Regions from separate parts of the Nesterenkonia sandarakina genome, predicted to be linked through region 1. Evidence: predicted binding sites of a transcription regulator. Region 1 holds the regulator's gene; the other holds the start of a gene.

What was found. The regulator LexA, encoded in region 1, represses DNA repair genes until DNA is damaged. The targets are predictions, from matches to a motif close to TCGAACANNTGTTCGA.
Region 2: a site for LexA is predicted at 13,972-13,987, ahead of uvrA (excinuclease ABC subunit UvrA). Genes of this name have one in related genera too.

What each region holds. Positions count from the first base shown of each region.
Region 1 is NZ_JACCFQ010000001.1:1,940,913-1,955,766, forward strand. It holds gene hflX (GTPase HflX) at 284-1,909, shown strand; gene HNR11_RS08990 (ATP-dependent DNA helicase) at 1,912-3,939, shown strand; gene lexA (transcriptional repressor LexA) at 4,084-4,803, opposite strand; gene HNR11_RS09000 (LysM peptidoglycan-binding domain-containing protein) at 5,022-5,387, shown strand; gene HNR11_RS09005 (histidinol-phosphate transaminase) at 5,440-6,579, shown strand; gene hisB (imidazoleglycerol-phosphate dehydratase HisB) at 6,618-7,235, shown strand; gene hisH (imidazole glycerol phosphate synthase subunit HisH) at 7,232-7,873, shown strand; gene priA (bifunctional 1-(5-phosphoribosyl)-5-((5-phosphoribosylamino)methylideneamino)imidazole-4-carboxamide isomerase/phosphoribosylanthranilate isomerase PriA) at 8,001-8,762, shown strand; gene HNR11_RS09025 (SseB family protein) at 8,759-9,658, shown strand; gene HNR11_RS14270 (MarR family winged helix-turn-helix transcriptional regulator) at 9,764-10,417, opposite strand; gene HNR11_RS09035 (PepSY domain-containing protein) at 10,473-11,159, opposite strand; gene HNR11_RS09040 (FtsK/SpoIIIE domain-containing protein) at 11,312-14,539, opposite strand.
Region 2 is NZ_JACCFQ010000001.1:2,174,791-2,189,644, reverse strand. It holds gene secG (preprotein translocase subunit SecG) at 114-365, opposite strand; gene tpiA (triose-phosphate isomerase) at 448-1,272, opposite strand; gene HNR11_RS10045 (phosphoglycerate kinase) at 1,351-2,577, opposite strand; gene gap (type I glyceraldehyde-3-phosphate dehydrogenase) at 2,803-3,807, opposite strand; gene HNR11_RS10035 (superoxide dismutase) at 4,081-4,704, opposite strand; gene whiA (DNA-binding protein WhiA) at 4,978-5,958, opposite strand; gene HNR11_RS10025 (gluconeogenesis factor YvcK family protein) at 6,067-7,095, opposite strand; gene rapZ (RNase adapter RapZ) at 7,098-7,991, opposite strand; gene uvrC (excinuclease ABC subunit UvrC) at 8,095-10,164, opposite strand; gene HNR11_RS10010 (lysophospholipid acyltransferase family protein) at 10,157-10,867, opposite strand; gene uvrA (excinuclease ABC subunit UvrA) at 10,947-13,850, opposite strand; gene HNR11_RS10000 (NCS1 family nucleobase:cation symporter-1) at 14,143-14,854, shown strand, end outside.

The DNA.
Region 1 (14,854 bases):
CATGTGGATTCACCTGACGTACTCCCGCCCCCGCGGTTGAGTCACCTTCTGATCGCCCGGCCGGCCTTCTGAGTCGGCCCTGTTGCCAGTGCGCGGAGCCCGGCACGCCGAAGACCCATCTTCGGTCTTGCGGGCCGCGACTGCGGCACACGCCATCCACACCACGAGCAAGTCCCGACCGATCTCCACAGCGGACCCGTGCACTTAACCATGTCCCGGGTCGAACGTAGGATGGAGATCCACGGCGGGCAGGGCCAGGCCGAAAACTGGTCCTAAGGAGATCATGACCAAGCAGAACCACACGCCCGAACCTTCCGGCGAGACCCCCGAGGGCACCCCGGCGTCAGCCGCAGAGCAGTCCTCCGTCGATGCCACCATCGAGCGGATCCTCGCCGCCGACCGCGCCCGCGAGCAGACCCCAGGGCGGACCACCCGTTTCGAGGCTGAACCCGGTTCCCGGCGGGGCGGCATTCTCGGCGAGCAGGCCCGGGAGCTCTCCGATGAGACCTCACACACCGACTCCGACGGTGAGCAGTATGACCTCATGGAGCGCCGCTCGCTGCGCCGGGTGGATGGACTCTCCACCGAGCTGGAAGATGTCTCCGAGGTTGAATACCGTCAGCTCCGTCTGGAGCGGGTGGTCCTCGCCGGGCTCTGGGGCGAGGGCACCGTGGCGGAGGCGGAGTACTCCCTGCGCGAGCTCTCCGCCCTGGCGGAGACCGCAGGCTCCACCGTCCTCGACGGGTTCCTGCAGCGCCGCGCCAAACCCGACCCCGGAACCTTCTTCGGGTCCGGCAAGGCCGAAGAGATCAGAGTGGCCGTGGCCGAACTCGGCGCCGACACCGTCGTGGTCGACTCCGAGCTCGCCCCGTCCCAGCGCCGCGGACTCGAAGACATCGTCAAGGTCAAGGTGATCGACCGCACCGGTCTGATTCTGGACATCTTCGCTCAGCACGCGAAATCCCGCGAGGGCAAGGCCCAGGTGGAGCTGGCGCAGATGGAGTACATGCTCCCGCGGCTGCGTGGCTGGGGCGAGTCGCTCTCCCGCCAGGCAGGTGGCCAGGTGGGCGGCGCGAGCGCGGGCATCGGGTCCCGCGGACCCGGTGAGACCAAGATCGAGCTGGACCGTCGCCGGATCAACGCGCGCATGTCCAAGCTGCGCAAGGACATTGCGGCGATGAAGCCGGCCCGTGATGCCAAGCGGGCCAACCGCAAGCGCAATGCTGTCCCCTCCGTGGCGATCGCCGGGTACACCAACGCCGGGAAGTCCTCGTTGCTGAACCGGCTCACCGACGCCGGAGTGATGGTCGAGAACGCGCTGTTCGCGACCCTGGACCCCACCACCCGCAAGGCGGTCACCCCGGACGGGATCGGTTATACGCTCTCTGACACGGTGGGCTTCGTCCGCCAGCTGCCCACCCAGCTGATCGAGGCGTTCCGCTCCACTCTGGAGGAGGTGGCCGACGCCGATCTCATCCTGCACGTCGTCGACGCGTCGCACCCCGAGCCCGAAGGGCAGATCCAGGCGGTCCGCACGGTTCTGGCCGAGGTGGACGCGCACGAGGTGGACGAGATCATCGTGCTGAACAAGGCCGACGTCGCCGACTGGGACGTGGTGGAACGAATCCGACGGCGGGAGCCACACACCATCGTGGTCTCGGCTCACAGCGGAGAGGGCATCGCGGAGCTGCGCGAGCTGATCAGCAGCTCCATCCCGCGCCCCAGCGTCCCGCTGGAGCTGATGGTTCCCTACTCACACGGTGACATCGTCTCCAGGCTCCATGCCGAGGACGCCGAGATCCTCTCCACCGAGTACCTGGAGGAGGGCACCTTGTTGAAGGTGCTGGTCCGTCGGGAGCTCGCCGGGGACCTCTCCGAGTTCCAGGTCACCGCAGAGCCGACGCCTTGAGCGTGAGCACCAGCCGGTCCACCGGATACCAGGAGACGACGGAGCTTCTCGAACGTGCCGTCACCGCGATGGGCGGGGTCAAGCGGTCCGGGCAGGTGACCATGGCCGAGCATGTCGCCATGGCGCTGCGCAAGCGGCGCCATCTCCTGGTCCAGGCGGGTACGGGCACCGGAAAGTCTCTGGCCTACCTGGTCCCGGCCGTGGTCCACGCCCTGGACGCGGAGAAGCCGGTGCTGATCTCTACCGCGACCCTGGCGCTGCAGGCGCAGATCATGGGTCGTGATCTTCCCCGACTGCTGGAGAACATCGCCGAGCACGTGGAGCGTGAGGTCGATGTCGCCCTGGTCAAGGGTCGGGCGAACTACGCGTGCAAACACAAGATGGACGGCGGATTCCCCGAGGACGACGACGAGCAGGCGCTGTTCGCCTTCGCCGACGAGCCGACCGGAGGGGTGTCCGCCGTGGAACCCGGCTCGCAGCTGGGCAAGGAGATTGTGGCGCTGCGCGAGTGGGCCGAGGTCACCGAGACCGGGGACCGCGACGACCTGCCCCACGGGGTGACCGACCGGGCCTGGCGCCAGATCTCGGTGAACGCAGTGGACTGCATCGGGCCCCGAAAGTGCCCGATGGCGGCCGAGTGCTTCTCCGAGCGCGCCCGGGAGAAGGCCAGGGACGCGGATCTGGTGGTCACGAATCACGCCATGCTCGCCATCGACGCCTTCGAGGGCCTCGACGTGCTGCCGGAGCACGACGCGGTCATCGTCGATGAGGCCCACGAGCTGGCTGACCGGGTGACCTCTGCGGTCACCGCTCAGCTCTCCGCGGCGATGATCAAGGCCGCGGCGTCCTCGGCCCGGCGGCATACAGCGATCAACGTCGAGGCGCTTCAGAGCTCTGCGGTCGCCGTCGAGGCGGCCTTCCACCGGGTGGACTCTGGCCTTCTGGCGCGCGGACTGAACCCTCAACAGCGCGAGGCCGTGGAGCTGGCACGAAACGCCGCCCGCACCGCCCTCTCGGACTCGAAACCCTCCGGCGACGCCGAAGCCGATCCGGGGCGCAACACGGCCAGGTCGCGGATGCAGGCCGTGCTCGAGACCGCGAACCGGATCCTGGAATCTCCGGAGACCCCCGATGTGGTCTGGCTGAACCGGCCGGGCAGCTTCGTCCCGGGGCGGGGATACCAGGAGGCCGATCTGGAGGAATCTCCGCTGATCTACGTCGCGCCGACGTCCGTGGCCGGGCGGCTGCGCGATGGGCTCTTTGGTGATCGCACCGTGGTGCTGACCTCCGCCACCCTGACCATCGGTGACAGCTTCGACCCGGTGGCGGGGTCGCTGGGCCTGGCGGGGGAGAAGGCTCCTGCCTGGGATGCCGTGGACGTGGGAAGCCCGTTCGACTACCCCAAGCAGGGGGTGCTCTATGTTGCCAAGCACCTGCCCCCGCCCTCGATGAAGACCGCCCAGGCCCAGCGCGATGAGCTGGCCGGGTTGATCGAGGCGTCCAAGGGCGCGACCCTGGCACTGTTCTCCTCTCGCCGTGCGGCGGAGGAGGCGGCCGAGGACCTCCGTGAGCGACTGGACCTCCCGATCCTCTGCCAGGGAGACTCCACCATGTCCTCGCTGGTGCGCGCCTTCGCCGAAGACGAGGAGACCTGCCTCTTCGGCACGATGAGCCTCTGGCAGGGCGTCGATGTCCCCGGGCGCTCCTGTCGCCTGGTCGCCATCGACCGGATCCCCTTTCCACGCCCCGATGACCCGCTGGTAAGCGCACGCAGCCAGGAGGTCACTCGGCACGGCGGGAACGGCTTCATGCAGGTCGCTGCGACGCACGCCGCCACCAGGTTGGCTCAGGGCGCCGGTCGGCTGATCCGCACTTCGGAGGACAAGGGGGTGCTGGCGATTCTGGACTCACGTCTGGCCACCGCGCGCTACGGGGGATTCCTCAAGCGCTCGATGCCGGACTTCTGGCCGACCGCCAACGGGGACCTTGCTCGCGGAGCTCTGGCGCGCCTGGCTGAGAACGGGCGTTGAGCCGAACGCTGGACTCTGTCCGTCTCCGGCGCGCCCAAGCCCTTCCGGGGCGGCCCGTACCGGGGTAGCCGTCGTTCAGGCGCGCTGTCCCGTCGAGTGGCCGCCGTCGTTCAGGTGCGGCGGCTGTTCAGAGGTTGCGGTCACTCAGAGGCTGCGCAGCACCGTGACGACCTTGCCCATGATGGTGGACTCGTCGCCGAGGATGGGCTCGTACTGCCGGTTCTGGGGCAGCAGCCACACATGGCCGTCCCGGCGCTTGAGCGTCTTCACGGTGGCTTCATCGTCCAACAGGGCGGCGACGATGTCACCGTTCTCGGCCGTGCTCTGACGTCGCACCACGACCCAGTCGGCTTCGAAGATGCCGGCCTCGATCATGGAATCACCGCGCACCTGGAGCATGAAGAGTTCGCCCTCGCCGGTGAGCTGGCGGGGAAGCGGCATGATGTCCTCGACCCGCTGCTCGGCCAAGATCGGACCACCCGCAGCGATCTGTCCCACCACAGGGATCTCCGCGATCCGACTGTCCGACTCCTCCCGGTAGCCGTGGAGGTCGACCACGGCGTCCTGGTCGGATGAGTCGGATTCCTGGGCAGGTTCCCCGAGCACCAGCGCGCCGCTTGAGTCGCGCAGGACCTCCATGGCCCGGGGGCGTCCGGGGACCCGCCTGAGGTATCCCATCTCCTGCAGACGAGCCAGCTGATGCGTCACTGAGGAGAGCGAAGCCAGCCCGCAGGCGTCACCGATCTCCCGCATGGAGGGCGGATAGCTGCGCTCGGCCAGCGATTCCTGGATGACGTCGACGATCTGCCGCTGCCGATCCGTCAATCGCGGCGCTGCTGATGAGTCCTGGGTGTTGCGCGCCATTGCTGCCTCCGTAGTTGTGCCGGCCCCGTGTCAGCATCCATGTCAGACCCTGCTGATGGACTGTTCACAGTGAGATTCGCTTCGAAGATCACTTCGAACATGGCGCTCAGGTTACTCGAAATCGTAGAGAGATTCCATCAAATCTGCGGCGAGTCTGGCCAAGTTTCGAAACTATGTGCTAGAAATAGTACACACGTTCGAATGAGAGGTTCTTTCCCATGAGTACAGCACAGCTTGGATTCGCACCCGCCGACTCTGCTCCTGCCTCGGGCGTGCACCTGACCCGTCGCGGTCGCTTCCTCCTGTTGGGCCTTCCTGTCCTGGCCGCCCTGACGATGGCGCTCCTCGGGGCGCTGATCCTGGCAGCCTCATGGATGAACCAGGCGCAGGCCTCCTCGAGTGAGGCCCCCGGCGTGGAGGCCCAGGTGGTCACCGTTGGAGCGGGGGACACGCTCTGGAGCGTGGCGGCCTCCGTGGAGTCAGACGAACGCCCCCAGGTCCTCATCGGACAGATCGCTGAGCTCAACGACCTCAGCGGCTCCGAGCTCACCCCCGGCCAGGAGCTTTTCGTCCCGGTGGACTGAGAAGGTTTCCTGTCCCGGAGGTCGGAGCGGCGCACCCCGCTAGAATATTGCGGTGACTTCATCTCGCTCCCGGAACCTGTCCCGTCTGCCGCTGCGCGAGGAGCTCCAGGGTCAAGAACCCTACGGTGCGCCGCAGCTGAGCGTGAAGGCGATGCTCAACGTCAACGAGACCACCTACGACGTCCCCGCCGACGTCGTGGACGCGATCGGCAAAGAGGTTCGCGCCGCGGCCGCCCATCTCAACCGCTACCCGGACCGGGAATTCTCGGCTCTGCGGGACAAGCTGGCCGAGTACCTCAACCGAGATCTCGCCTCAGAAGCCCAGCCTGCTGAGCTGACGGCCGAGCACATCTGGGCCGCCAATGGCTCCAACGAGATCATGCAGCACATCCTGCAGGCCTTCGCCGGTCCCGGCCGCTCGGTGCTGGCCTTCCCGCCCACGTACTCCATGTACCCGCTCTATGCGCGCGGCACCTACAGCGAGTACATCGCGGGCACCCGCGCTGCAGACTTCACGCAGACCCCCGAGGATGTCGCCGCGCAGATCCGGGAGCACCGCCCGAACGTGGTGATCCTGTGTTCTCCGAACAACCCCACCGGCACGGCGCTCTCCCTGGAGACCGTGGAAGCGGCCTACGCTGCGGCTGAGGAGTCACAGACCATGGTGGTCGTGGACGAGGCCTACGGCGAGTTCCGCCAGTCCGGCACCGGGTCGGCGCTGGCTCTGCTGCCCGGGCGGGCGAAGCTGATCGTCTCGCGCACCATGAGCAAGGCCTTCGCGCTGGCGGGGGGTCGACTGGGGTACCTGGCCGCCGCCCCTGAGGTCACCGACGCCATGCGACTGGTCCGGCTGCCCTATCACCTCTCCGCGGTGACGCAGGCGACCGCCGTCGCTGCCCTGGACCACTCGGCCACGCTGATGGCCAACGTGGAACGGATCAAGGAACAGCGCGACCGGATCGTGAGCAGTCTGAAACAGATGGGGCTGCACCCGGCGCCCTCGGATGCGAACTTCGTCTTCTTCGGAGGGCTCGCCGACGAGAAGGCCGCCTGGCGGCACCTCCTGGACGACGGCATCCTGATCCGCGACGTCGGCATCCCCGGGCACCTGCGCGTCACGGCAGGCACCGCGGAGGAGACCTCTGACTTCCTGGCCTCGTTGCGGCGATTCATCACCAGCACCACCGCGTAGACTCAAGAGTTGGCGTACCCCACCACCAAGCAGGAGTTATGGGAGCAGAATTGATCTCTGGGCGCATCGCCCAGATGGAACGTGTCACCAGCGAGTCCAGCGTCAAGGTCCGGATGGACCTCGATGGGACCGGCACCTCGAACATCAGCACCGGCGTGCCGTTCTATGACCACATGCTCACCGCGCTGTCCCGGCACTCCCTGATCGACCTTGATGTCGAGGCCTCCGGAGACACTCACATCGACGTGCACCACACCGTGGAGGACACCGCGATCGTCCTGGGCGAGGTGCTGCGGGTCGCGCTGGGAGACAAGCGCGGGATCCGCCGCTTCGGCAACGCCACCATCCCGCTCGACGAGGCGCTGGCTCAGGCCGTGGTTGATGTCTCCGGCCGGCCATACCTGGTGCATTCCGGGGAGCCCGAAGGTCAGCAGTACCACCTCATCGGGGGACACTTCACCGGGTCCATGACCCGCCACGTCTTCGAGGCGATCACCTACCACTCCGGGATCTGCCTGCACATGACGCTGCTCGGCGGTCGCGACCCGCACCACATCGTGGAGGCCCAGTTCAAGGCCTTCGCCAGGGCGCTGCGCGAGGCCGTGGAGTCTGACCCGCGCACCGATGAGATCCCCTCCACCAAGGGTGCACTGTGAGCGGCAAGCCCGACGTCGTCGTCCTGGACTACGGCTCCGGCAACATTCACTCCGCGGTCCGTGCCCTGGAGCGCGCCGGCGCGCAGGTCACCCTGACCAAGGACACCGAGTCGGTGCTCAACGCCTCCGGCCTCGTGGTCCCCGGGGTGGGCGCCTTCGCGGCGGTGATGTCGGCCCTGCGGGAGATCGACGGTCCGCGCTGGATCGGGCGCAGGATCGCCGGGTCACGCCCGGTGCTCGGCATCTGCGTGGGCCATCAGGTGATGTTCGACCGCGGGGTGGAGCACGGCATCCCCGCCGAGGGCCTGGGGGAGTGGCCCGGTGAGGTCACCGCCCTGCCTGAGGACGCCGTGGTGCCGCATATGGGGTGGAACACCGTACGACCGCCCGAGGACAGCGTGCTCTTCGAGGGGCTGAAGGACGAGCGGTTCTACTTCGTGCACTCCTACGCCGTGCAGTCCTGGGACTTCGATCAGTCCATCGAGTCGATGAACCCGCCGAAGGTGACCTGGAGCCACCACGGCACCGACTTCATCGCCGCAGTGGAGAACGGACCGCTCTCCGCCACCCAGTTCCACCCGGAGAAGTCCGGGGACGCCGGGATGCAGCTGCTGCGCAACTGGATCCTGAGCCTCTGACCCTGGGCCACCCAGCTGCTGCGACTCTGAGCGCCGGACCCCCGGGCTCTGCCACGCTTGAACCGCCATCTGACACTCCGCACTGATTCCTCCAGCCATCCAACCAGCCGAAAGTAGAACACGATCCATGACTGAGCCCTCCGCGCCCACCGCCACCGTTCCCGCGCTGGAACTCCTGCCCGCCGTCGACGTCGCCGATGGTCAGGCCGTCCGCCTGGTCCAGGGCGAGGCCGGTTCGGAGACCGGCTACGGCGACCCGCTGGAAGCCGCCCTGAACTGGCAGCAGCTGGGCGCGGAGTGGATCCACCTGGTGGACCTCGACGCAGCGTTCGGCCGTGGTGACAACCGCGACATCATGGCCCGCGTGGTCAAGGAGCTCGGCGTGAAGATCGAACTCTCCGGCGGCATCCGCGACGACGAATCCCTGGACCGCGCCCTGGAACTCGGCGCCACCCGGGTCAACCTGGGCACCGCCGCGCTGGAGGACCCGGAATGGACCGCCCGCGCCATCGAACGCCACGGCGACGCGATCGCCGTGGGCCTGGACGTGCGCGGAGAGACCCTCGCCGCCCGCGGCTGGACCCGCGAGGGCGGCAACATCTGGGAGGTGCTGCAGCGCCTGGAAGACGCCGGCTGCCCGCGCTATGTGGTCACCGACGTCACCAAGGACGGCACCCTGCGCGGCCCCAACACCGAGCTGCTGGCCCAGGTCTGCGCCAAGACCAAGAAGCCCGTGGTCGCCTCCGGCGGCATCTCGTCCTTGGAGGACATCAAGGCCCTGGCGAAGATGGTCTCCCTCGGGGTGGAGGGCGCCATCATGGGCAAGGCGCTCTACGCCGGGAAGTTCGAGTTCCCGGATGCCCTGAAGGTGGCCGCAGCCTCCGCATGAACCAGGACGACGCCGCCAGCAGGGATCTGCCCGGTCATATCGCCGCCCTGCTGCAGCGGCAGGCCCGGGATGAACACGGCCGACCGGCAGACTCTGCGGGCGTGCCCTGGGAGGATCGAGACCTCTCCGGAGACGGCAATCCGCTGCACACCTTCGACGGCGACGACGGCCTAGCCACCCCGGCGGTCCGTTCCGCCCGCGAGCGGCTGCTCGCCGGGGAGCTCGACGAAGCCGGGTTCGTCAACTCCCTGGCCGGACAGCGACTCTTCGTCCCGGTCCTCGCGGAGCTGGCCGAGGAGGCCGAGCCCGTCCCGAGCGGGCCCGGGAAGCAGAACGCGCCGGCGGGGGACAAGCAGGCGGATATCACCCTGATCAGCATCACCAGCCGCGACGGACGCCAGACCATGCCGGTCTTCAGCTCCGTGCAGGCGCTCACCGCCTGGCATGACAAGGCCCGGCCGGTGGCGGCGGAGACCGAGCGGATCATGCTCGCCGCCCTGGCCGAGGGGGCCGAGCTGGCGGTGCTCGACCCCGGATCCGAGCTGAGCTTCGTGCTGCGCCGCCCGGCGGTGGAAGCACTCGCGCAGGCCACCGGTTGGGTGCCCTCCTATCAGGACCCTGAGCTGGCCGAGGCGCTGGGCGGCATCTCGGACCTCTGCCCAGGGGTGGTCCAGCTGCAGCTGCAGCCCGGCGACGGCGTCGGGACCCGCACCGCGGCAGGAGACGCGGTACCCGGTGGCGGCAGCGGACCGGAGCTGAACATCGGGGTGGTGCTGGTGCCAGAAGCCGACGATGTGGATGCTCGGCTGGCGCTGGCCAGCGTGCAGGCCGCCCTAGGTGAGGTGCAGATGCTGCGTGAGCGCGCGGACTCGGTCCAGGTCAAGCTGGCGCGCTGAGCCACACTGTCGGCCCCGGCAGACGCCCCATGTTCAGGGCCGGTCAGGACTTGTCAGCCGCGGCCCAGCAGATGGGTGGTGTTCCGGTGAGGCAATGGGGTCTGTTCAGGTCTGGTCTGCGGTGGCGACCGTGTCTTTGATCTGCTCGCAGATCTCCCGCAGCGCCTCCGCTTCGGCGTCGTCCACGGCGGGGTGAAAGAGCTGCTTGATGTGTGTGGCGTGCAGCCGGGAAGCCTGCTCGAAGACTCGGTGCCCCTCCTCGGTGAGCTGGGCCGTCATGCCGCGCCGGTCCTCGGTGTCGGCGAAACGATCGATCAGCCCCCGCTTCTGCAGCGACTTGACCTGGTAGGACAGCCGGGAGGGAGAGAAGACCATCCCTGCGGCGAGTTCTCCCATGCGCAGCTGGTTGCCCTCCGCCTCGGCGAGCAGGAGCATCAGGTTGTAGTCGGTCAGTCGCAGCCCGGTGCTGGAGTGCAGGCGCTTCTCCATCTGGTCACTGATGATCGCTGAGGTCTCGAAGAAGGACCGCCACGCCCGTGCCTTGGGGGAGGAGCCGGTGAGGTCGTGGCGCCCGCGCGGCTCACGCTCAGGGCTGGCCCCCGGTGTCTCTGGTGCCGGCCCTGCGGTGCGGCGCGCTGCGGTCTGCTCTGAGCGGGTCGCTGCGGTCTCCCCTGAGGAGGCCGCGGCGGGCTCATCGGGGGCAGCAGTTGCCGTCTCATGCGGGTGGTCACCAGTGGAGTCTGTGGGTCCTGCGCTCACGATGCCACCCCTTCTCTGCCCTGATCGACTGAAGCTTCGATCAGTCCAGTCTATGTCAGCTGCCCGGGTTCACGACCTCCCCGCTGGCGACGTCCACGTAGACCTCGCTGCCGTTGTCCAGTTCGATCTCCCAGGTCACCGTGCCGTTCTCATCGTCGAGTTCGGCCTGCTCCGGGGTCCCGTCGGCCTCCTCGGCGGCGGTGCGCAGCGCATCGGCGAACTCGATCTCCACTGCGTCGGCATTGCGCTGATCGTCGGAGTCGACGTCGTCTTCTTCGGTGTTGCTGATCTCGAAGCTCTCCCGGTCCACATCCAGCTCCCACTCGGAGCCGCTGTCGAGGATCGTGAACTCGTAATAGCTGGACTCGGTGTCGAAATCCAGGACGACGGCGTCGGGGTACTCCTGCTCCACCGCGTCCACCGCCTGGTAGATCGCGTCCTCATCGGAGGCGGCGGAGTCGTCGGTGGCCGAGTCATCGCTGGAGGGGTCGTCGGTGGCCGCATCATCAGTCTCGGTGGCATCGGCCGTCTCCGTGGGCTCCCCGGTGGGCTCCGCCGTCTCCGAAGCGTCCTCGGTGCTCTCCTCGGTCGGCTCGGCCTCCACGGTCTCGGTCACGGTGGCGGTGGGCTGCGCGTCGTCGTCCTCGGCGCCCAGCTCGTCACTGGCGCAGGACGTCAGGGCGAGAGCGGAGACGGCGGCGACGGAGAGCAGAGCCGAGGAGTTGTTCCAACGCGAGTTCATGGTGGTTCCTTCGTTCCAGTGGGGCCAGAGTCTGTGTCGTGCTCCTCATTGATAGTCCCCCCACCTGCGTGAATGCTGAACGGCCGCACCGGATTCTCGTGACAGATGCGTTGCGTGTGAGGGGGCCGGTTGGGCCCAGCGGCTTTCGCCGCTCAGGGACCCGAGAGATCCTGGTGCTTCCACCACTGGATCATCTGAACCCCCTCCACCCCGATCCAGGCTGCGCGTCCGGGGGTCAGTCGGGTCAGGACCGGAACCGAGGCTCCGAGGGCGTCTCCCTGTGCCCTGCTCATCGGGCTGAGCAGGAAGTTCGCCGCTGCCCCTCGTGCTCGGTAGGCCCAGGGAAATTGGCTGAAGACACTGAAGTGAGGTGCCGCCGTGGCCAGCACCTTGCCTCCGGAGCTGAGCCACTCTTCGATGCTCCGGTGCTCCAGCGGGGTGCAGCGGTCTGCATCGTCGACCAGCAGGAGCTTCGGAATCTCGGGATGGCTGACCTCTGAGGCCGTGGCCTCGGCCAGCTCATCCAGAGTCCAGCAGCGCCGCTGGGCGGCGATCACGCGCAGTGCGTTGGTCTTCCCGGTCTGCGCCGCCCCGAGGATCAGCCCGACCTGCCATGAGCGATCCTGCAGCATCGCGTGTGCGTGGGTGAACTGCCGAATGCCCAGCGTCAGCGCGCCCGGCGGAGGGCCTGGCGTCGGGAGCTCGACCGACCCCGGCAGGGGGTGCACCGTGAGCATGGACGCGCGCCCGGACTCGGCAGCTCTGGGCGGTGTCCTCCTCTGTCGGTGATCGAGGATGTCGGTCACGAGCTGGATTGCGAGACCCGGCGGGGGGTGATCGGGGCCGACGAGGACACCGCGACCAGGCAGACGGTCTGTGGCGCGAAGCTTCGGCCAGAGGTAGCGGATCTCCTCGGGCACGCCGTAGGGAAGGTAGACCCGGCGGGGGAGCCGCGAGCCCAGCTTGCCGAGCGCCAGGTCACGTCCACCGCTGATCAGGGCGCTGAATCCGAAGCCAGCGCCCTCAGTGATCAGCGCTCCGAGTCCTTGTTCGAACCCACTGCCGCCGATCGTGTGGTCCAACCCGTGCCACCGTGAATGCCCCGACATCACCAGGATCATCGGGACTTGCCCCTGGGGCAGGGCGATCCGCCGGCGTGTGACCCTGCGGTGCAGTTCATGGACCAGGTGCTGGGCCTCTTGCGGGTGATCGGTGGTGACCCAGGAGCCGACCCGGGGGTGTCTGCGGAACATCTCGAGGCTGTGATCGCCGTCCAACAGATAGACGTGGACCTCATGGGTGAGGGCCAGGAGCTGGCGCACCAGGCACTGCAGAGCCGCAGTGCCCCCAGATTCGGCCTCTCCCAGCAGGGCGGTGCCCTGGCCTTCCCCCAGGTCTAGGCGGAGCAGGTGCTGTTTCTGATGCCCCGGATCATCGATCAGACCGAACTGGATCTCTTCTGCAGGCAGTGGTGCACTCAGGGTCTCCGGCAGTCCCGGGCAGATCGGCGTGTGCGGTCGGCGACGGAGCTGTTCGAGCAGATGCCCGTCCAAGACCTTGACCAGGTCCGGCGTGGTCTCCCGCCACCCTGGCGCGGCTGAGGCCGGTGACTTCTCGGGTCTTGCCCGGAGTTTCACCGAAGCGTCCAGCAGCTGCACCCCCTGGAACCCCACCGGGGGTTCCCCGGGGCGCTGTATCACCCCACGCCCAGGGATCTGGCGTGGGATACGTCCTGGCTCGGGGGTTCCCACCAGATCACGTGCCTCGTCCTCGCTGCGCAGCCGCAGGCAGATGATGGAGCCGATGTTCGCACGGATGTCTGCGGTCACGACTCCCTGCGGACGCTGGGTGGCGAGGATCAGGTGCAGGCCAAGTGATCGGCCCAGGGTCGCCAGTCGCATCAGTTCGTCCATGGCGGCAGGAAGTTCCTGCGTGAAGACCCGGAACTCGTCGATGACGACAAGGAGCCGGGCGAGTGGGGCATCCGGATGCGATTTCCGGTAATCGGCGTAGTCTGTGGCACCGGATTCCAGGAACAGCTGTTCGCGACGCGTCAGCTCGGACCGTACGCCTTCCAGCGCACGCTCCGACTGGGCCTGTGTGAGGTCCGTGACCAGTCCCAAGGTGTGTTCCAGTCCCACCAGTGGTTGGAAGGTGGATCCACCTTTGAAGTCGAAGAGCAGGAGGTTCAGCTGTTCGGGGCCGTATCTCGCCACCCAGCCGAGCAGCATGGACTTCAGGAGCTCCGACTTCCCGGCCCCCGTGGTTCCGGCGAGCAGGATATGCGGCCCGTCCGCCACCAGGTCGAGGAACTCATCCTCGGAGGCGCTGCGGCCCAGCAGCGTTCGCACACTCAGCTGGGCGCTGTGCGTCATGAGGGGAAAGGGCAGGGGCGTGGCGTAGTGCAGGGGGATGCCGACGTCGTCGGTCGGTCTCGCGCTGTGCCGCAGCCCCAGCCTGAGGTGCTCGTGCAGGGTTCTTCGCGAGAGTCCGTCGGGGAGCAGGTCGGTGCCGACGCTGCGTGCGGTGCCTGCCTCGATCCGGTGAATCTCTCCGGAGGTGAGGTTCACCTGCCATCCGCCGTCCAGCGGTGCAGGCAGCTGTGGCCAGCCCCCCGGTGTCCGCAGCGCTTGGGTGCCGGCAGGGGCGCTCAGCAGGATGACGTGCCAGCCCGCGGCGAGCGCCGCCCTGAGCTGGGCCGGTTCCAGCCCAGTCAGACTGAGCAGAACCGACGCTGGATCCATGGCCGAGCGTGACTCTCGAAGCTGCAGTGACGCCTGCAGGTTGTCCCCGGAGGCCATGGTGACGCGGGGGTAGTCGCGCAGTTCCGCCAGATCCACCAGGTCAGTCAGCCGAGCGTCGGTGTTCTCCCCAGAACCTGCGGTGAGCAGCAGCTCAGGGCCGGGATGAAGATGGTGCGTCAGCTGAGCCAGAACCCAGCGCAGCACACTGAGCTGCTCACGTTTCGGTCCCAACAAGACCGTGCATTCCGCCCCGAGGAGCGTCATGGCCGTTGCGGTGGCGACGCGCGCCTCGGGCAGATCCGGTCCGGGCTCGACCTTGCAGTCAAGGTCGACCTCGATCCTCGCCTCGCCCACGGTGACGACGACGCCGCCGGCGGCTGTGAACGCCCCGCGGGGGCGGCTCCCGGCGCGCAGCGCTCGCACGGCGTGTCCAGGAGTGGGCAGGAGAGCCTTGCGTCGATGCGCCCATTGGGCGGCCGCGGCGCGAACCGCGCGGCGGAATCGGCGACGCTTCCGATGTCCGTCGACGACCGTGCTTCCCGCGACGACCGCCGACAGGGCGCTGAAGAGAAGTAAGAACCACATGCCGGTGACCAGGACGAGCACTATTCCGATGACCAACGGTGCAAGGGACATCAGCAGAATCCTGCGGTGGCGCCCTGAGGGTGGCTTCTCCGTGATTGTCATCGGTGGCAGGGGCCACGCGGCGTCCGGTGTCGGCGAGGGCGGTTCTTGGGCCAGCTGGACGCGAGAGCTGCCGAGGTCGACTGATGCATCGGTGCTCATCCTCAGCTTCACCGCTGCCTCCGGGCGAGTCAGCGTCACCTCAGACGAGCTGACCATGATCCTGGCATGGGAGCGTTCCAGCAGAGGGTCATTGATACGGATATCTGCCGCGCCGCGCTGCCCAGTGCCTCGACCCAACACATGGACGCCCCGCGGGAGGTTCAC
Region 2 (14,854 bases), 230 kb from region 1:
CGGCTACTTCGTAACCGCCGGAAAACTCAACCACCCAGGATAGGTGGGTGGGATGCGAAGAGCCCCGCTCGACCGTGGTGGTCGGGCGGGGCTCTTTTCGCTGCGTGGGGCGCTCAGATATCGGCGCCCAGCGGCACCATCAGGGCCAGGGCCACGATGATCAGGCCCCAGCTCACCGCCAAGGTGATGGTCAGCCGGTTCAGGTTGCGCTCTGCCACGCCGGAGGACCCCAGCGAGGAGGTCACGCCGCCGCCGAACATGTCAGACATGCCTCCGCCGCGGCCCTTGTGCAGCAGGATGAGCAGGATCAGCAGCAGGCTGATCAGTGCCAGGAGCACCTGAAGTGCGATGGTCAGTGCAGACACAGCGACCTTTCATGATGGAACGGGGGCGAAACGACTACCAGGATAGCCCGGATGGGGCTGAATCCTGACTTCCGGAGTCAGCTCAGCCCTGCGCGCCGGTGTCGACGTGCTTCTCGAAGGAGGCGATCTTGCTGAACTCCTCGGTGTCCAGGCTCGCTCCGCCGACCAGGGCGCCGTCCACATCGGCGCCGCCGAGGATCGCAGCGACGTTCTTGGACTTCACGGAACCGCCGTAGAGCACCCGCACGGTGTCGGCGAACTCCTGGGAGTACAGCTCGGCGAGCTTGGCGCGGATCGCGGCGGACATCTCCTGCGCGTCCTCGGGCCCTGCCACCTTGCCGGTGCCGATCGCCCAGACCGGCTCGTAGGCGACGACGAGCTCGGCGAGCTCCTCGGCGCTGCGACCCACCAGGGCGCCTTCGAGCTGGGCCAGCGTGTGCGCGACGTGGTTCCCGGCCTCGCGGACCTCCAGGCCTTCCCCGACGCAGAGCACCGGGGCGAGCCCGTGGCGCAGCGCGGCGGAGAGCTTGGCATTGAGCTGCTCATCGGTCTCGCCGTGGACCTCGCGGCGCTCGGAGTGTCCAATCAGCACCTGGGAGCAGCCAAGCTTCGCCAGAAAGGCCCCGGAGATGTCCCCGGTGTAGGCCCCGGAGTCCTGGTCGGAGAGGTCCTGGGCGCCGTAGTCAATGCCCAGCTTGTCCCCGGTGACCAGGGTCTGCACGCCGCGCAGATCGGTGAACGGCGGGAACACCGAGACCTGCACCCGGTCGTAGTCGTGGCCGGCGTCGTTCAGCGTCCAGGCCAGCTTCTGGACCAGCGCGATCGCTTCCATGTGGTCGATGTTCATCTTCCAGTTGCCCGCGATCAGCGGGCGGCGCACGAAGGCGCCGTTCTTCTGAGTAGTCATGGAGAGGGTGTCCCTTTCAACGGTGATGAGATCAGCAGGTCAGGCGAAGCAGCGGCGGTGGAACCGCCGAGCGGCGGGTCAGGACTCGAGGGCGTCGATGCCGGGCAGCGACTTGCCTTCAAGGTATTCCAGGCTGGCGCCGCCGCCGGTGGAGATGTGGCCGAAGCTGTCCTCGTCGAAGCCCAGCGCGCGCACGGCGGCCGCGGAGTCGCCGCCGCCCACCACGGTGAAGGCCTCGGTGGTGGTCAGCGCCTCCGCCACGGCGGCGGTGCCCTTGGCGAAGGCCTCCATCTCGAACACGCCCATGGGCCCGTTCCAGAAGACCGTCTTGGCCTGGGCGATCTCGGCGGCGAAGGCCTGGGAAGTCTCGGGTCCGATGTCCAGGCCCAGCGCCTCGGCGCCGTGCTTGCCGGACTCCAGGGCGTCCACCGGGAGCACCTCGACCTCGGCGTCGGCAGCGAAGGCCGAGGCCATCACGATGTCGGTGGGCAGCACGATCCGGCAGTCGTGCCGCTCGGCGGCCTGAAGGAAGCCGGTGACGGTGTCAAGCTTGTCGTTCTCCACCAGGGACTTCCCGATCCCGTGGCCCTGCGCCTTGAGGAAGGTGAAGACCATGCCGCCGCCGATCAGCAGCGTGTCCGCCCGGCTCATCAGGTTCTCGATCACGGCGAGCTTGTCAGAGACCTTGGACCCGCCGAGCACCACCGTGTAGGGGCGCTCCGGGGTCTCGGTCAGGCGCTTGAGCACCTGCAGCTCGTCGCGGACTAGATCGCCCTGGTAGGCGGGCAGCTTCGCGGTGATGTCAGCGACCGAGGCATGCGCGCGGTGCACCGCGCCGAAGGCGTCGTTGACGTAGGCGCCGTGTTCGCCGGTCAGCGCGGCGAGCTCGGCGGCAAGCTCGGCCCGCTCGGCGTCGTCCTTGGAGGTCTCGCGCGGGTCGAAGCGGACGTTCTCCAGCAGCAGGATCTGGCCCGGAGCCAGCGCGGCGGCCTGCTCCTGGGCGCTGGGGCCCACCAGGTCCTCGGCGCGCACCACGGGAACCTCCGTGAGCTCGGCCATCCGGGCGGCCACCGGGGCGAGTGAGTACTTCGGCTCGGGCTCGCCCTTGGGGCGGCCCAGATGCGCGGTGACCAGCACCCGGGCGCCGGCGGCGGCGAGCTTCTCAAGCACCGGCAGCGAGGCGCGGATGCGGCCGTCGTCGGTGACCACACCATCCTTCAGCGGCACGTTGAGATCGGAGCGGACGAGCACGCGGCGGCCGTCCAGGCCTTCGGCGAGCAGGGCGTCAAGGGTGGCTGCAGTCATGTGTTCAGGGTACCAATCGCTGGAAGGGAGAAACATGGGGCGGTGCGGCTGAGCAGGCGCTCCGGCCGGGAGCCGACGACGACGGCGCTGGGGCCCTCCGCCCGGGGACAAAACGAGTCCGCCGACAGGACCGACGACGACGGCGCCGGCTTATGCCGCACGGCAGAGGCCCCGGTCTCGACGAGGGTTCGTCGAGCCGGGGCCTCTGCGTTCACGCGTGCTGGATCAGCGGCCGACGTGCGCGGTCATGTCCACCAGGCGGGAGGAGTAGCCGTACTCGTTGTCGTACCAGCCGAAGACCTTCACGGTCTTGCCGATGACCTTGGTCAGCGGTGCGTCGAAGATCGTGGAGTGCGGGTCACCGACGATGTCGGAGGAGACCAGCGGATCCTCGTTGTAGGACAGGATGCCCTTGAGCGGGCCTTCGGCGGCCTTCTTGAAGGCAGCGTTGACCTGCTCGGCGGTCACGCCCTCCTTCTCGATGGCCACGGTGAGGTCGGTGCCCGAGCCGGTGATGACCGGGACGCGGAGGGCGTAGCCGTCGAGCTTGCCGTCCACCTCGGGGATGACCTGGCCGATGGCGGCGGCCGCACCGGTGGAGGTCGGGACCATGTTCACGCCGGCGGCGCGGGCACGGCGGGCATCGCTGTGCGGGGCGTCGTGCAGACGCTGATCACCGGTGTAGGCGTGGACGGTGGTCATCAGGCCCTCGACGAGACCGAACTCGTCGTTGAGGACCTTGACCATCGGAGCCAGGCAGTTGGTGGTGCAGGAGGCGTTGGAGACCACGGTGTGCTTCTGCGCATCGAAGGTGTCCTCGTTGATGCCCATGACCAGGGTCGCATCGACGCCCTTGCCGGGGGCCGAGACGATGACCTTCTTGGCGCCGGCGTCGAGGTGCTTGCCAGCGGTCTCCTTGGTGGTGAAGAAACCGGTGCACTCCAGGACGACGTCGACCTCCAGGTCGCCCCAGGGCAGGTTCGCCGGGTCCTTGTCCGAGAAGAGCTTGATCCGGCGATCACCGGCGACCAGGGTGTCCCCGTCCAGGGAGACGTCCTTGGGGTAGCGGCCCATGACGGAGTCGTACTTGGTCAGGTTCACCAGCTGCGCCGGCTCGGTGAGGTCGTTGATCGCCACGAGCTCGAGGTCGGTGCGTCCGGTGTTCTCCAGCACCCGCAGCACGTTGCGGCCGATACGTCCAAAACCATTGATCGCGATTTTTGTCGCCATGGAGGTTCCTCTCTTGACAGGGGGACCGCAGTTCCTGCGGGCCTTCGAGGCGTTCTTGTCCAGCCAGCCCAGGGAGCTTGCCCGGCGAGGGCGAAAAGCCCGTAGACACACGTTGGGGATCAGCAGCTCGACCGTAGTCGAACCGCTGACCCCCAACAACATCGTTGTACATCAGGCTGTCTGCAGAACGCGATTTTCAGTTTTCTCGTACATCATTCAACCATGTCGGCAGGCCGGTGCCCAACATTCTGGGCCCGGTTCTCCCAGGGCGAATCAGGGCGTGATCAGCTGCGAGGCGCCCGAGCGGGCGGCGGCCAGGCGGGCCGAGACGTCGTTCCAGTTGATGATGTTCCAGAACGCCTTCACGTAGTCCGGCTTCACGTTCTGGTAGTCCAGGTAGAAGGCGTGCTCCCACATGTCCAGCATCAGCAGCGGGATGGTGCCCACGGGCACGCCGTTCTGCTGGTCGTAGAACTGCTCGATGACCACGTTGCCACCGATGGGCTCGTAGGCGAGGATCGCCCAGCCGGAGCCCTGGATGGTCAGTGCGGCCTGGGTGAACTGCTGCTGGAAGGCCTCGAAGGAGCCGAAGAACTCGTCGATGGCGGCTGCCAGCTCACCCTCGGGGCGCTCCTGGCCCTCTGGGGAGAGGTTCTTCCAGAAGATCGAATGGTTGGTGTGCCCACCAAGGTTGAACTGCAGATCCTTCAGCAGCTTCGGCGTGGTGGCGTAGTCGCCCTTCTCGCGGGCCTCGGCCAGCTTCTCCAGCGCGGTGTTGGCGCCGGTGACATAGGTCTGGTGGTGCTTGGAGTGGTGCAGCTCCATGATGCGAGCCGAGATGTGCGGCTCCAGCGCGGAGTAGTCGTAGTCCAGTTCGGGAAGTGTGAAGTCAGTCAAGATGTCCTCCTAGACACAGGGGTTTGCCGAGGCCAGCTGCACCTCGGCTCGGTCCTCATCCTATGCCGTGAGCCGGGCACCAGAAAGGGGGAGGACCGCGATGACCTGCGGTGTTCACCACGGGAGGAACTCCGCGCGGCCGCCCCTGTGAGCTGGGCCCCAGCGGTCAGGATCGACGGTCTCCCCCAGTGATGCAGCCGGCGATACAGCCGACGACGCGGCCGGACAGTGCTGCCGGTCGGTGGTGCCGGAAAGCGCAATTCCCCGGAGGGCTCAGCCTTCGAGCATGTCCGGGGTGACGCTGGACTCGGTGCCGGGGATCTTCAGCTCCGAGGCCTTCTTATCCGCCATGGCCAGGAGTCGCCGGATCCGCCCGGCAATGGCGTCCTTGGTCATCGGCGGGTCCGCCAGCCGGCCCAGCTCGTCGAGGGAGGCCTGCTTATGCGCGAGCCGCAGCTCCCCGGCGTACTTCAGGTGCTCCGGGGCGTCCTCGGCGAGGATCTCCAGGGCGCGGTGCACCCGGGCGCCCGCGGCCACGGCGGCCTGGGCGGAGCGGCGCAGGTTGGCGTCGTCGAAGTTTGCCAGCCGGTTCGCGGTGGCGCGGACCTCCTTGCGCATCCGGCGCTCCTCCCAGACCAGCAGGGTCTGATGCGCCCCCATCAGGGTGAGCAGCTTGGCGATGGAGTCGCCGTCTCGGATCACCACTCGGTCCACGCTGCGCACCTCCCGGGCCTTCGCGGGGATCCCGAGTCGGCGGGCGGAGCCGACCAGGGCCAGTGCGGCCTCGGGGCCGGGACAGGTAACCTCCAGGGCGGAGGACCGACCGGGTTCGGTGAGCGAACCGTGGGCCAGGAACGCGCCGCGCCAGGCGGAGACGGCGTCGGCCATGGACCCGTTGACCACCACGGAGGGCAGTCCGCGCACCGGGCGGCCGCGGGCGTCGAGCAGACCGGTCTGCCGGGCCAGCGCCTCGCCGTCGCGGACCACGCGCACCACATAGCGGGAGCCGCGCTTGAGCCCGTTGCCGGAGACCACGATGACCTCGGGGTTCTGCCCGTAGACCTCGGTGACGGTGGTCTTCAGCCGTCGGGCGGTGGCGGCGTGGTCCAGCTCGGCCTCGATCACGATCCGGCCAGAGATGATGTGCAGTCCCCCGGCGAAGCGGAGCATGGCCGAGACTTCGGCCTTGCGCTCCGATGTGGTCTTCACCTGGTGGCGGGAGAGCTCTTCTTTGACCGATTCGGTCAGCGCCATATGTGTTGTCCTCTGGTCTTCGTGTGATGCAGCTCGGCCATCGTACCCAACACCCCTGAGCGGATTCCGGCCCTGCGGTGCCGGGGCCCGGCTTCCGGGCGTCTGGGGTCAGTCGTTGAAGACCTCGCTGAACGCGATGGCCAGCCGGAGCGGATCGTGGACCTCGGGCTGACCAGCCTTGGCGACGTCGTGATACCGCACCTCAGCGCCGATCACCGCGGCGGCCTCGGCGAACTCCTCACGTTCCTGAGCCGGCACGGACAGCGGGTCGGCGATGATCCGATGCACGTGCATGCCGGGGGCGTAGTGATGAAGAACTCGCAGATGTTCCGCCGGGCTCATCCCGGCGGTCTCGTCGGTATGGGGTGTGAGGTTCATCACGATACACCGGCGGGCCTCGGTCTCATAGAGAGCGTCCCGCAGCTCGGGCAGCAGCAGGTGCGGCAGCACCGAGGTGTACCAGGAGCCGGGTCCCAGGACCACCCAGTCGCTGAGCTCGATCGCGGTCAGCGCCTCCGCGCAGGCGGGCGCCTCGGCGGGGTGCAGCTGGACATCGCGCAGCCGGCCCAGGCTGCCGGCGTGGGCCAGGGCCACCTGGGAGGAGAGCCTGCCGGCGGTCGCAGCAGGGAGCTCGGCCTCGGACCCGGCGTGGTCCGCCATGGGTTCCACGGTCCCGGACATGGTCAGCGGCTGCCGGGACATCGGGAGCACTTGGCCGCGGGCGCCCAGCAGTGTCCCGGCCCAGCGCAGCCCCTCCACGGAGTCCCCGATCAGCTCCCAGAGCGCGACGATGAGCAGGTTGCCCATCGCGTGGTCATCCAGGCTGCCGGTGACGCCCTCACGGGAGCGGAACCGGTGCTGCATCACCTGGGCCCAGGTGCGGCCCCACTCGGTGTCATCGCACAGCGCGGCAAGGGCCATCCTCAGATCGCCCGGGGGCAGCACGTCCATGTCTTCGCGGAGCCGGCCGGAGGATCCGCCGTCGTCGGCCACGGTGACGATCGCGGTGAGGTGTTCTGCGGCGATGACCCGCAGCGCCGAGAGCGTGGCGGAGAGCCCGTGGCCCCCACCCAGTGCGGAGACCCTAAAGGACCCGCGGGAGGCACCCGGCGGCTGCGGCAACGAGATCTGACTCATGCTCACTCACGTCCCAGATCACGGTGGATGGTGTTCACCGTGACGTTGGGCAGCTGATCCAGGCGGCGGGCAAGCTCCTCGGAGACCGCGACGGAGCGGTGCTTACCGCCGGTGCAGCCCACCGCGATGTTGGCGTAGTGCTTGTTCTCCCGCCGGTAGCCCTCGATGACGGGCCGCAGGGACTCCACATAGTTCTCCAGGAAGTCTCCGGTGCCCTCGTTGCCCAGCACGTACTCGCTGACCTGGGAGTCTAGGCCGGTGTAGGGGCGCAGCTCGGGCACCCAGTGCGGGTTGGGGATGAAGCGCATGTCGGCGATGAAGTTCGCGTCGGCGGGGACCCCGTATTTGAAGCCGAAGCTCATGACGTTCAGCCGCAGCTGCACGGGTCCGTCGTCGTTGAAGATCTCGATGATCTCCCGGGCCAGCCCGTGGACGTTGAGGTCGGTGGTGTCCAGCACGATCTCCGCGGCGGCCTTGACGTCCTTGAGCAGCTCGCGCTCGGCGGTGATCCCGTCCAGGATCCGGCCGGAGCCCTGCAGCGGGTGCGGGCGGCGGCCCTGTTCGAACCGGCGGACCAGCAGCTCATCGGAGGAGTCCAGGAACAGCATCCGGTAGGTCACCCCGGTGGCCTTGAGCTGGTTCAGCGCGCCGAGCATATTGGAGAACAGCGCCCGGGTGCGGACATCGATCACCACGGCGAGCTTCTCCATGGACCCGGGGTGCCGGGAGATCAGGTCGATCATGGTGGTGATCAGCTCCGGCGGGAGCCCCTCGACCACGTACCAGCCCAGGTCTTCCAGGGCGTGGGCTGCCGTGGTGCGGCCGGCACCGGACATGCCGGTGACGATCAGAAGTTCGTTCTCGGGCGGCTTCACCGGGGTCAGACCACTATCCATGCTCAAACCCTATCTGGCCGCCGGGAATCCGGTGAAGCCTCGGTTCAGGCCAGGGTTCAGACCCGGTTGAGCACCGAGTTCGGTGTCGAGTTCGGTGCCGAGTTCAGGCCGAGTCCGACGACGCCGCCGCCTCGGCTCCCCCGGCCTCAGCATCCGCCGCGACCTCAGCTTCCCCCGAAGCCTCACCCGTCCCCGTCGCCTCGGCGTGGAGGTGGTCCAGGATCTTCTGCGCGGTGTCCTTGCCCAGGCCGGGGACCTCGATGATCTCCTCCAGGCTGGCCTTCTTCAGGTTCGCCACGGAGCCGAAGTGCGCGACGACGGCCGCGCGACGACTCGGCCCCAGGCCCGGGACCTCATCCAGCGCGGAGGCGGTCATCTGCTTGGACCGCTTGGAGCGGTGGTAGGCGATCGCGAACCGGTGTGCCTCATCGCGGATCCGCTGCAGCATGTAGAGCGCCTCCGAGGAGCGTGGGAGCACCAGCGGGAAGTCGTCCCCAGGCAGCCAGACCTCCTCGAGCCGCTTGGCCAGCCCGACCACAGGCAGGTCGGTGATCCCGAGGTCATCCAGGGCCTGCCGGGCCACGTTGACCTGCGGCTGGCCGCCGTCGACCACCACCAGGCTGGGCGGGTAGGCGAAGCGCTCCGCCTCCCGTTCCACCACCGTGGAGTCCTTGGTCTTGGTCTGATCCTCTGCTGCGGGTTCAGCCACCTCAGCCCCTTCAGCCACCTCCGGCACCGCGGCCTCGGATTCAGCCTGGTCCTTCAGGTGCCGAGCAAACCGGCGGCTGATCACGTCATACATCGCCGAGGTGTCATCCCGTGCGGCCTCACCCTTGACCGAGAACCGCCGGTAGTCGCGCTTCTTGGCGAGCCCGTCCTCCAGCACCACCATGGAGGCGACCACGTTGGTCCCGGAGGTGTGCGAGATGTCGAAGCATTCGATGCGCAGCAGCGGCTCGGCGGCGCCGAGCGCCTCCTGGAGGTCGCGCAGCGCGGCGGAGCGGGTGGTGATGTCGGAGTTGCGGCGGGCCTTGTGCAGCGCCAGCGCCTGGGAGGCGTTCTCCTGCACGGTGCCCAGCAGGGCGGCCTTGTCTCCGCGCTGCGGCACGCGCAGGCTGATCTGTGCCCGGCCGGCGCCGGAGTCGCTGCGCAGCTGGCGCAGCCAGGCGGTCATCTCTTCGGCGTTCTCCGGCAGAGCGGGGACCAGCACCTCGGGCGGGATCCGTTCGGTGTCGGCCATGGAGCCGTAGACCTGCATCAGCAGCTGCTCCACCATGGCGCCGGCGTCGGTGTCCTCCACCTTCTCCACCACCCAGCCGCGCTGCCCGCGGATCCGGCCCTGCCGGACGTGGAAGACCTGGGCGGCGGCTTCGAGCTCGTCCTCGGCGAAGGCGAAGACATCGGCCTCGGTGTCCTCGGAGAGCACCACGGCGTTGCGTTCGAAGACCCGGCGGATCGCCTCGAGGTCATCGCGGTGCCGGCCGGCGTCCTCGTAGCGCAGCTCCGCCACGGCGGCCTTCATCTGGTTCTCGATCCGCTTCACGTGCGGGCCGGGGCGCCCGGCCATCACCTCGCAAAACTCCTCGGCGAGCTTGCGGTGATCGGCCTCGCTGATCTCCCCCACGCAGGGCGCGGCGCATTTGCCGATGTAGCCCAGCAGGCAGGGCCGCCCGGAGGCCTTGGCGCGCTTGAAGACCCCGGCGGAGCAGCTGCGCACCGGGAAGACCCGGAGCATGGTGTCCACGGTCTCCCGGATGGCCTTGGCCGGGTAGAACGGCCCGAAGTACTTCACCCCGGGCTTCTTGTCCCCGCGCATCACCTGCACCCGCGGGTACTTCTCGTTCATGGTGACCGCGAGGTAGGGGTAGGACTTGTCGTCCCGGTACATGATGTTGAACCGCGGCGAGTGCTGCTTGATCCAGGTGTACTCCAGCTGGATGGCTTCGAGCTCGGAGCCGACCACGGTCCATTCCACGCTGGAGGCGGCGTGGACCATGGCGTAGGTCTTCGGGTGCAACGTGGCGACCCGGGCGAAGTAGGAGTTCAGCCGGGCGCGCAGGTTCTTGGCCTTGCCCACGTAGACCACCCGGCCGTGCGGGTCGATGAAGCGGTAGACCCCGGGGTTGGTGGGGATCTCTCCGGTGCGAGGACGGTAGGAGGAGGGCTCAGCCATCGGCCTCGGCGGGCGGCGCGTTGTAGCGGGCCACCCGTTCCTGACCGCTGAGCCCGGCGATCGCGTCCATGATCTGCTCGGTGGCGGCTCGGCGCGCCGGCAGCGGGTGCTTCTTGCCCTGTTTCGGGAACTGCAGCGGCTCCCCCACGTGCATGTCGAACTTGGTGGGCCGGATCATCCGGGAGTCCGGCTTCTGCAGCGCCTCGGTGCCGCGCAGCCCCACCGGGACCACCGGCAGCCCGGTGGCGACGGCGAGCCAGCCGACCCCGTTCTTGCCGCGGTAGAGCCGGCCGTCGCGGCTGCGAGTGCCCTCCGGGTAGATCCCGACGCCGTGGCCGGCTTCGGCGATCGCCCCCAGGTGGAACAGCGCCTCCACGGAGGCGGACTGGCGCTGCCGCTCCACCGGGACCGAGCCCACGGATTCGAAGAACAGCTTCATGGCGCGGCCTTTGACGCCGGTCTGGTTGAAGTATTCGGCCTTGGCGAAGAAACTCACGGTGCGCGGGAACAGCGCCTGGATCAGCACCGAGTCCAGGAAGGAGAGGTGGTTCGAGGCCACGATGAACCCGCCCTCGGCCGGGGTGTTCTCCAGACCGGTGAGCACCGGGCGGCAGGAGAGCTTCACGGCGATCTCGAAGGCCTTGCGGACGGCGTCGTTGGTGGCGACGCGCTCCGACTCCTGCGCCTCGGGGGTGGTGCTCACCTGGTGCCTCCGCTTACTCGCCGCTCCGCGACGTCGTCCTGCGCTGTGATCTGGGGGGCCAGCCTGTGAACTGGCCCACTCACTTTAGCAGTGCGGCAAGGAAAGCGCCGGTATGGGAGCCGGTCTTCTCTGCCGTGGCGGCCACCTTCTCCGGGGTGCCCTGGGCGACGACGAGCCCGCCGCCGCTGCCCCCTTCGGGGCCCAGGTCGATCACCCAGTCCGAGGACTTGATCACGTCGAGGTTGTGCTCGATGGTGATCACGCTGTTGCCCTTCTCCACCAGTCCCTGCAGCACCTGGAGCAGCTTGCGGATGTCCTCGAAGTGCAGCCCGGTGGTGGGCTCGTCCAGGACGTAGACGCTGCGCCCGTTGGAGCGGCGCTGCAGCTCGGAGGCCAGCTTCACGCGCTGGGCCTCACCGCCGGAGAGCGTGGTGGCGGACTGGCCCAGGCGCACGTAGCCCAGGCCCACCTCGACCAGGGTGTTCAGGTGCCGGGCGATCGGGGCGAAGGCGGCGAAGAACTCCGCGGCCTCCTCGATCGGCATGTCGAGGACCTCGGCGATGTTCTTGTTCTTGTACTTCACCTCGAGGGTCTCCCGGTTGTACCGGGCGCCGTGGCAGACCTCGCAGGGCACGTAGACGTCCGGCAGGAAGTTCATCTCGATCTTCAGGGTGCCGTCACCGGAGCAGGACTCGCAGCGGCCGCCCTTGATGTTGAAGGAGAACCGGCCCGGCTGGTAGCCGCGGGTCTTGGACTCCGGGGCCTGGGCGAAGAGCTTGCGGACGTGGTCGAAGACCCCGGTGTAGGTGGCCGGGTTGGAGCGCGGGGTGCGCCCGATCGGTGACTGGTCCACGTGGATCACCTTGTCCAGGTGATCGTCGATTCCTTCGATCCGGCGGTGCCGGCCGGGGACCTGCTTGGCGCCGTTGAGCTTATTCGCCAGGGACTTGTACAGGATCTCGTTGATCAGCGTGGACTTGCCCGAGCCGGAGACCCCGGTGACCGAGAGGAAGATCCCCAGCGGGATCTCCACGGAGACCTTGTCCAGGTTGTTCTCCTGGGCCTCGACCACCTTGAGCATCCGGGACTTGTCCACCTTGCGGCGCTGGGCGGGCACCGGGATGCTGCGCCGGCCGGCGAGGTAGTCCCCGGTAATGGAGTGCTGGTTATCGCGCAGTCCCTGCACGGAGCCGGAGTGCACGATCTCTCCGCCGCGCTCCCCCGCGCCGGGTCCGATGTCCACGATCCAGTCCGCCTCGGCGATGGTGTCCTCATCGTGTTCCACCACGATCAGCGTGTTCCCGAGGTCACGCAGCCGGGTGAGGGTCTGGATCAGCCGGGCGTTGTCCCGCTGGTGCAGCCCGATGGAGGGCTCGTCCAGGACGTAGAGCACCCCGACCAGGCCGGAGCCGATCTGGGTGGCGAGCCGGATGCGCTGGGCCTCGCCGCCGGAGAGCGTGCCGGCGGCGCGCTCCAGGTTCAGGTAGCTCAGGCCGACGTCGAGCAGGAAGTTCAGCCGGGCCAGGATCTCCTTGAGCACCTGATCGGCGATGGTGGCGTCGCGGGCGGAGAGCGTGATCCCGGCGAAGAACTCGGCGCACTCGTCCAGCGGCAGCCGGGCGATCTCCGCGATGGAGGCGCCCTGCACGGTGACCGCGAGCGCGGCCGGGTTCAGCCGCTGGCCGTTGCATGCCGGGCAGGGGATCTGGCGCATGTACTGCTCGTAGCGGTCCCGGGCGTTGTCGGACTCCACCTCCAGGTGCTTCCGGGAGATGTAGGAGAGCACGCCTTCAAAGCCGGTGGAGTAGGTGCGCTCCCGGCCGAAGCGGTTGCGGTACTGCACCACGACCTTGTGGTTGCGCCCGTGCAGCAGCGCCTTCTGCGCCTTCTTCGGCAGCTCCTTCCAGGGGGTGCGCACCGAGAAGTCCAGCTCCTTGGCCAGGGCGGTGATCAGGCGCAGCCAGTAGTCCTTGGACGCCTTGCCCAGCGCCCAAGGGGCGATGGCGCCGCCTTCCAGGGAGAGCGTGTCATCGGGGATCACCAGGTCGGTGTCCACCTCGAGGCTGGAGCCGATGCCGGAGCAGACCTCGCAGGCGCCGAAGGGGTTGTTGAAGGAGAAGGACCGCGGCTCGATCTCATCGAGCTGCAGCGGGTGCTCGTTGGGGCAGGCCAGGTTCTCCGAGAAGGGCCGCTGCTTGGGGCCGGTGAGGCCCTCGGGGACCCGATCGTTGATCGCCTGACCGTCCTCGTCGAGGTCCACCAGGTCGATGACCAGGCGCCCGCCGGCGAGCTTCAGCGCGGTCTCCACCGAGTCGGTGAGCCGCTGGCGCATGCCCTCGCGGATCACCAGCCGGTCGATGACCACTTCGATGTGGTGCTTATAGGTCTTCTCCAGGGCGGGTGGTTCGCTGAGCTGGATGATCTCCCCGTCCACGATGGCGCGGGAGAAGCCCTCGGAGGCGAGGTCGCGGAAGAGGTCCTTGAACTCACCCTTGCGGCCGCGGACCACCGGGGCCAGCACCTGGAAGCGGGTCTGTTCCGGGAAGGCCAGGACCTGGTCCACGATCTGCTGCGGGGTCTGCCGTTCGATCTTCTCGCCACAGGTGGGACAGTGCGGGACCCCGATCCGGGCCCAGAGCAGACGCAGGTAGTCGTGGATCTCGGTGACCGTGCCCACGGTGGAGCGCGGGTTCTTGGAGGTGGACTTCTGATCGATGGACACCGCCGGGGAGAGCCCCTCGATGAAGTCGATGTCCGGCTTGTCCACCCGGCCCAGGAACTGCCGGGCGTAGGCGGAGAGGGATTCCACGTAGCGGCGCTGGCCCTCGGCGAAGATGGTGTCGAAGGCGAGCGAGGACTTCCCTGAGCCGGAGAGCCCGGTGAACACGATGAAGGAGTTCCGCGGCAGCTCCACGGTGACGTCCTTGAGGTTGTGCTCCCGTGCGCCTTGGACCACGATCCGGTCCGCCTCGGCGCGGCCGATGGTGCCGTTGGTGGCGGACTTCTCCCGCGCACCTTCGGCGTAGTAGTCGTCCACGGACTCGATGATGGCGGTTTCGCCTGCTCGCTCTGACACGTCGTTCAGTGTAGAACCCTCAGCGGGTTCGAACAAACGTTCGAAGCGAGAGCCGGGTGGGCGCCCCGGGAGTTTCAGCCACGTAAAACCTGCGTTTCATTCGTTGCATCGGCCCTCAAACGGTGATGCGCAACGTTTCACCGAGGCTAGTCTCGCTGTGATTCACCCTCCCCGAGCCGCCGTCATACCGGAGATCACAGTGACCCAGACAGCCCGCAGCTCTCAGCAGCCGCCTGCCACCCAGCCCTCGACCGCCCAGTCCGCAACCCCGCCTTCTGCCGCCCAGTCCGCAACCCCGCACCCCTCCCTGCACAATAAGGACCTCGGACCGGTCGGGCCGGAGCAGAAGCGCTGGGGCTGGTTCGAGATCTTCAACGTCTGGACCAATGACGTGCAGTCCCTGGCCGGCTACACCCTGGCCGCCTCGCTGTTCATCGGCGCCGGGATCAACGGCTGGTTCGTCTTCGCCGCGATCATCCTGGCCGGGGTCTTCGTGAACTGGCTGGTCAACCTCTCCGGCGCACCGAGTGTGCGGCACGGTGTCCCCTATGCGGTGATGGCCCGGCCCTCGATGGGCGTGCTCGGCGCCCGGTTCCCGGCGATGGTCCGCGGCGTGGTGGCGATCTTCTGGTACGGCGCGCAGACCTACTTCGCCTCCACCGCGGTGGCGCTGGCGTTCAACGCCGCCCTGGGCAGCCCGCAGACCGGGACCTTCCTGGGCCTGGATGTGATCGGCTGGGTCTCCTATGTGATCGTCGCGCTGATCCAGGTGTGGCTGTTCACCCGCGGGATCGAGACCATCGCGAAGTTCCTGAACTTCGCCGGACCCGCGGTCTACGTGGTGATGACAGTGCTGCTGGTGCTGATCTGGGTCCGCGCCGGGTCTGACCTGCTGCCCGCAGTGGGCACCA